Regions from separate parts of the Paenibacillus sp. 2TAB26 genome, predicted to be linked through region 1. Evidence: riboswitches for the same ligand, from Rfam matches in the RefSeq annotation. Region 1 holds a riboswitch; the other holds the start of a gene.
What was found. A riboswitch is a leader RNA that binds a small molecule or an ion and turns the genes downstream of it on or off. The one in region 1 is predicted to bind thiamine pyrophosphate.
Positions count from the first base shown of each region.

Region 1 (3,551 bases):
ACCCAAGCGGATAGGCTGACATATTTTATGGGTAAGTGAGCCGTTTATGCTTGCTTGAGGAGGATACGCGTGAGCGATGCCAATAGCTGCATGACAAGCATTATTCTCGTTACCTACAATAAGCTTGAATACACGAAGCAATGTGTGGAGAGTATTCGGAGACATACGCAGAGAGGCAGCTATGAGCTGATTATTGTAGATAATGGTTCGACGGATGATACGGTAAAATGGGCTAAAAGCGAGAGCGATATTATCGTAATCGACAATGGCAGCAATGCTGGTTTTCCTAAGGGCTGCAACCAAGGATTGGCCGCGGCCTCGGGCGATCTTCTGATGCTGCTAAATAACGATACAATCGTAACGCCAAGCTGGCTTGACGGTCTCAAGCGCTGCTTATTTAGTGATGAACGAATCGGGGCGGTCAGCCCCGTTACGAATTCGGCTTCCTACTGGACGACGATCCCGGTCACCTATACGACGATAGATGAAATGGAGCTGTTTGCTTCGGCACTGCATGCCAACCCTGACAGAACAAAATGGGAGGAGCGCGTGAAGCTGGTCGGCTACTGCCTTTTGCTGCGGAGAGAAGCATGGGAGAAAACGGGATCGCTCGACGAGATCTTCGGTATCGGCAACTTTGAAGATGATGATTATAGCCTGCGGCTCCGGCTGGCGGGATATAAGCTGATGCTGTGCGGCGATACGTTTATTCATCATTACGGGAGCATCTCCTTTAGCTCAGAGCCAGAACAATATGTACAAAACTTCAGAAAAAATGCCATTGTTTTTATGTCCAAATGGGGCTTTGACCCTGGTGATGCAACGTATATTAGAATGGATTTTAGCACCGTAATTGAGCGGGAATCGCATGAGTACAGACGCGAGAATTGCTCGATTATGGAAATAGGCTGCGGGTGCGGAGCTACGATATTGCATATGAAAAAGCAATTCCCATCCGCAATATGGTACGGAGTTGAGCGTAACGAGCTGGCGGCTAGAGTAGCAGAAGCTTCGGGAATTACTGTATTCCGCTCGAATGATCCGAAGGATTGGAGGCTGCCTGCTGAAGGTCTTGACGGCATCGTAATCGGAGATGCTCATGCATACGGGACACCGCAAGCCATGAAAAATCTAGTTCGTCTTCTAAAACCTGGCGGCTGGCTAGTCGGGTGCTTTGCCAATCGCTATTATTTCAACAATATTCGGCAATATTTAGATCCTGTTAATGCACAAGCACAGCATCAAGCGGCATCACAGTACTCAGCACAACAAGTTAGCCAGCTTTATTTGCAGGCCGGTTTTACCTATGTGAAGATTACACGTGCGGATAATAAACCGCAGGAGCAGCTAGAATACATCCATCTGTTAGAGCAGCTAACGTCTGAAGAGATGTCAAAAGAGCTGACAGCCGCTTATTTGCTCGTATATGGACGCCTTGCTCCAGCAGCAGAGACCAAAGGAAAGGCAGACTTAGAAAGTTCGAAGGCCGCTGAAGAAGCAAAGGTTGAATGGCTGGATGAGCATATTGATTTAGGGCAATGACAGCTGGTGCAGGAGCTGCACGTTCTGGCTGCCGTATATAGTAAGAGGATGAGTATCGTGGCTTGATGATAATCATTTTCAAAAAAAACTAGCATTAAATGCGGGTTTTGCTATACAATGAATGGTATTGACGAAACCGAATATGTTCCGGGGAGCTGGTTAGGCCGGCTGAGAGGGGATTTTCTATACAATTCCGACCCGTTAAACCTGATCTGGATAATGCCAGCGTAGGGACAGAAGCTCTGTTTAGTAAGCAGGCGAGATCAAATTGATCAAGCATTTGCTGTATAAACAGCTGCACAGCCAATGATATGGCGTCCTCCGGATTAGGGGGACGCTTTTTTTTGTTGCGATTAGAATGATGCAGCCATGGAACCGGATACTACGAGGAGTCGTCGCCTATAAGAATCGAAGCATGGAGAGGGGAACAACATCATGAATCAGAAAAAAACAGGGCATTTGTCGTGGAAAATCGTGGCCGCGATGCTAGTGTTCGTATTGGCGCTGGCAGGCTGCGGCGGTGGCGCTGGGAACAAGGGCGAACAGCCGAAAGAGCAAGAGGGAACAGCGGACAAGCCGCTAGAGAAGGTGCAGGTTGTACTCGACTGGACACCAAATACGAATCATACCGGACTTTATGTAGCTAGAGATAAAGGTTTTTTTAAGGAGCAAGGTCTGGATGTTGAAATTATTCAACCAGGACAAAGCGGTGCCGATCAAATGGTCGCTTCGGGCAATGTGCAGTTTGGTGTAAGTTATCAGGAGTCTGTCACGATGGCGAGAATTGCCGGCGTGCCGCTCGTATCGATCGCCGCTGTCATTCAGCACAATACCTCAGGTTTTGCTTCACCGCTTGCAAAGGGAATCGATTCACCTGAGAAATTTGAAGGCAAAACGTATGGCGGCTGGGGCGCTCCTGTTGAGGAGGCGGTCATTCAATCGCTTATGCAGGAGAAGGGCGCAGATGTAAGTAAAGTAAATATGATAAGCATCGGCGACGGCGACTTCTTTACGGCAGTGAAACGCGATATTGATTTTGCATGGATTTACTACGCATGGACTGGCGTGGAAGCAGAGCTGCGCGGCGAGAAGATCAATATGGTTTATTTAACAGACTACAGCGACAAACTGGATTATTATACGCCGGTAATCGTGACGAACGAAGATTTGATTAAGAATAAGCCGGAAACAGTCAAAGCGTTTACTGCTGCCGTATCCAAAGGCTACCAATACGCGATCAGCAATGCGGAGGATGCAGCAGAAATTTTAATAAAAGCAGAGCCGGATTTGAATGCGGAGCTTGTGCGCGCCAGCCAAAAATGGTTAAGCTCGAAATATCAGGATGACGCACCGCGCTGGGGCGAACAGAAGCTAAGCGTATGGGAAAACTATGCAGCATGGATGTTTGAGCACAAGCTGCTGGAGAAGGAGCTTGAAGCGGAGAAGGCATTTACGAACGAATTTTTACCACAATAAGCTATTCGAACATACGGAGGGCGGGAAAGCCCGTTCTCACTTACAACGATGAGAAAGAAGGAAATCAAATGGCAAACGCATTAGTAAGTATTCAAATTTTACCGACAACACCAGGCGGCGAGAGCGTAATTCCCTACGTAGATCGTGCCATTGATATTATTAAAGCGGCCGGTGTTCCTTACCGTGTAGCACCGCTTGAAACGACGATGGAGGGTGAGCTGAGCCATCTGCTCAGCGTCGTACAGTCGATGAGCGAGGCGATGGCGGAGATGGGCTGCCCGTCCGTTATTTCACAAATTAAAATTTACTACAATCCGGCAAACGGCGCTTCCATGGGCAGGCTGCTGGAGAAATATCCAGATGGGCAATAAGAAATCGATTTGGTCGAAAATATGGCAGCCGGCAGCGCTGCTGATCGTGCTGATTGCCTGTTGGCAGGCAGCTGCATCACTTGGATTATTTCAACAATGGCTCATTCCTTCTCCGATATCGATCGTGAAGGGAGCTATCGCGATTTGGCCGAGGTTAATGAT
Region 1 covers NZ_JBFRGC010000017.1:152,201-155,751, reverse strand. Annotated here, with positions in the region: gene AB4Z50_RS20400 (glycosyltransferase) at 70-1,542, shown strand; TPP riboswitch at 1,681-1,793, shown strand; gene AB4Z50_RS20395 (ABC transporter substrate-binding protein) at 1,978-3,018, shown strand; gene AB4Z50_RS20390 (thiamine-binding protein) at 3,087-3,389, shown strand; gene AB4Z50_RS20385 (ABC transporter permease) at 3,379-3,551, shown strand, end outside.

Region 2 (3,551 bases), on a different contig from region 1:
CATCTGATTTTTCCTTCATTCCCGCTTCAATGGCTTCCGTTGTTTCCATATCGTTTTGCGCGGCATACTCTCTTATATCTTGGGTGATTCGCATGCTGCAAAACTTCGGCCCGCACATGGAGCAGAAATGAGCGGATTTCGCAGCATCAGCTGGAAGCGTCTCATCGTGGTAAGCCATCGCACGCTCTGGATCAAGCGATAGATGGAATTGATCCCGCCAACGAAACTCGAATCGCGCTTTGGACAATGCATCATCACGCAGCTTCGCTCCACGGTGCCCTTTCGCCAAGTCAGCCGCATGCGCTGCGATTTTGTACGTAATAACGCCTTCCTTCACATCCTCCTTATTCGGAAGGCCAAGGTGCTCCTTCGGTGTTACATAACAAAGCATTGCCGTGCCGAACCATCCAATCATTGCAGCACCAATTGCCGAAGTAATATGATCATAGCCTGGCGCGATATCGGTCGTTAGCGGTCCTAATGTATAGAAAGGCGCTTCATCGCACACCTCTAGCTGACGATCCATATTTTCTTTGATCAAATGCATAGGCACATGGCCAGGGCCTTCAATCATCACTTGTACATCATGTTTCCATGCGATCTTCGTTAGCTCACCCAATGTATCCAGCTCAGCAAACTGAGCAGCGTCATTGGCATCTGCTATAGAACCGGGTCTCAGGCCGTCACCAAGCGAGAATGATACGTCGTATGCTTTCATAATTTCACAAATGTCTTCAAAATGCGTATATAGGAAATTCTCCTTATGGTGTGCCAGGCACCAAGCTGCCATAATTGATCCGCCTCGTGAGACAATACCCGTAACGCGCTTTGCCGTAAGTGGTATGTAGCGCAGCAGTACACCTGCATGAATCGTAAAATAGTCGATGCCCTGCTCGGCTTGTTCAATAAGCGTATCGCGGAATACTTCCCAGCAAAGGTCTTCTGCTTTGCCGTTCACTTTCTCCAGCGCCTGATAAATGGGTACTGTGCCAACCGGAACTGGTGAATTTCGCACGATCCACTCCCGCGTCGTATGGATGTTTTTCCCCGTGGACAAATCCATAATCGTATCGGCTCCCCAGCGCGTCGCCCAAGTCATCTTCTCCACTTCCTCTTCAATCGAAGAAGCTACAGCAGAGTTGCCGATATTAGCATTGATTTTAACGTGAAACTGCCGCCCAATAATCATCGGCTCACTTTCAGGATGGTTGATGTTAGTCGGAATAATGGCACGACCGGCTGCAATCTCGCTGCGTACAAATTCTGCACTCATCCCTTYGCGAATAGCGATGTATTCCATCTCAGAAGTAATGATCCCTTTGCGGGCGTAATGAAGCTGCGTAACATTTTGCCCTGTTTTGGCACGAAGCGGTTTCCTCGTTAACCCCGGGAATCGTTCCGCGCCTCGCTGCTCTGCTTTTTTAGCCGAAATAAATCCATTATCCTCCGGTTTGATTTCCCTGCCCTCATAGGGCTCTACATCACCACGCTGCAAGATCCATTCGCTGCGAATACCGGGCAAACCGCGCCGAACATCTGCCTCATACGTTTCATCGGTATAAGGACCGCTTGCATCATAAACTTTTACAGGTTCATTCGGCAGCTCTTCACCATTTCTGCCAGTACTAGCTTCAAGTGCAATTTCTCTCATCGGAACACGGATGTTTCCCTTTGAGCCCTCGACGTACACCTTGCGGCTGCCCGGAAGCGGAGTAGAAAAAATAGACATAACAAAAACCTCCTAATGGAATAATAGAATTCCTCCTGGAGGCATACGCAAGCATATGAGAAAGTTTAAAACACCGCTGCTATACAAGTAGCTAGGCTGCTACAAGAGCTGCAATTGCTGGAGCGTGCATGGCGGCCACAAAGCTTTATCGATTCACTGGCGCCAAACAAAAAAACCGCTCCAGCAAAGGAGCGGTCGAAGAGTGTCGTCATGCGAGTGTTATCTTGCAAGGGTTCCCCTTAAGCAGATAAAGTCATGCCGCATAAGCTGAGGCTTCAGCAGATTCCGGCAGAGCTTTCACGCGCAAAGCATAAACGCACAATCCCACTTTCCTACGCTGGCATAACCCAGATCAGGTTCAAAGGGACCAAAGCGATTCGCTTTATCTCAGCCATTACGGCGCCCCTAGTGGATTTCCTTGTTTGACTATACCGTTTAGTAAAGAAAGGTGTCAACCCTCTATTTTCCAAACCGCGGAAAAATACAGCCTGCTACAGTCCGCTTTCCTTCAGCAGCCTTACCCATCGATCTGCGGTGTGACGCCATGTAAATGTCTGCTCCACACGCTCGCGGCTGCGGCGCCCCAGCTTCTGCCTGAGCTGTTTATCGCGAAGCAGCAGATGCAGCTTTTCTCGCAGCTCTCGCTCGATATGAAGCTGATTGACCAAATAGCCCGTTTCGCCATTACGGATAATTTCTTTCATTCCGCCAGCACGTGTTGCGACTACCGGAACGCCGCAGGACATCGCCTCAACATTAACGAGCCCAAATGCCTCCCTCTGTCCAGATGGCACGACCGCTACATCGGCAACGAGCATCCAGCTGGGCACTTCCGAATGCGGCACGTAGGGCACAAAACGAACATGACCCGGACATTTGCGTCCAAGCTGTTCAAGCTTGCGCGCATAAGCCGTTTTGCGATGCGAGCCATAAAATGGGCTCCCTACGATGATAACAACGAGCTCCGGGTGGCTTTTAGCAAGCTGCGGCACGATATTGAGAAGATGATGAACGCCCTTAAGCGGAATAAGCCTCCCCATAAAAAGCACCACTTTTTTACCATTCAATCCTCTCTTTTGCCTTAAACTCTCCCGTTTAGCGGCTCCTTCGGAGGAATATTGTGAAGGAAACCTGGCCGTATCTACCCCAGGATAAATGACTCGCAGCTTCGAAGCGACCTCTGGCGCTTTCGACACTACAATTCGTCTTAGAAACTCGCTATTTACGATGATTCTATCTGCGGCCTGCAAGCACTTATGCAAGTTTGCAGAAGAAATATAGGAGGGTGAAATAAAGGTGGAGGAATGCAAATAAAGCCAGACTCGTTTGCCTGGATTCAATCGCTTCATCGTTAGCACAAATTGGGGACGATTCTCGACGTCGATGACGTGAGGAGAAAAACGGTGAACCGCATGTCCTACCTCTTGAATATATCGCTGCTTATTGCCCGCTGCAAACCGTTCACAAACAACACCGTTAAATTGTCCTTGACGAGGCAATCGCTTGCTCAGTCTTCCAAATATACGAGGTTCCGCGTAAGGCTTAAGCAGCGGGGCAAATTTCTCTACCACTCGCTCAACAGAGCTGCTTCCTGATGATGGAATCGGGAAGGAGCCTGGTGTTACAATTGCAACTTTAATAGGTGCCATTTATTCGTATGCCTCCTGCATGATCTGCTTTTTTTGCAGTATCATACGTATCTAGCAACGGCTTTGGCACGGCTTTTCCAAGGCTATAGCTTGAATTTCATTTGGAATAACCCAGCTCTTCGAGCTGCCATATAGATGATCACGACAAGCGGTCCGATGAATACACCGATAAC
Region 2 covers NZ_JBFRGC010000037.1:11,776-15,326, forward strand. Annotated here, with positions in the region: gene thiC (phosphomethylpyrimidine synthase ThiC) at 1-1,729, opposite strand, end outside; gene AB4Z50_RS30995 (hypothetical protein) at 1,858-1,980, shown strand; TPP riboswitch at 2,042-2,146, opposite strand; gene AB4Z50_RS31000 (glycosyltransferase family 4 protein) at 2,221-3,378, opposite strand; gene ytvI (sporulation integral membrane protein YtvI) at 3,462-3,551, opposite strand, start outside.
Region 2: it holds a riboswitch for thiamine pyrophosphate, as region 1 does, so the genes downstream of both, thiC (phosphomethylpyrimidine synthase ThiC) here and AB4Z50_RS20395 (ABC transporter substrate-binding protein) in region 1, are expected to answer to the same signal.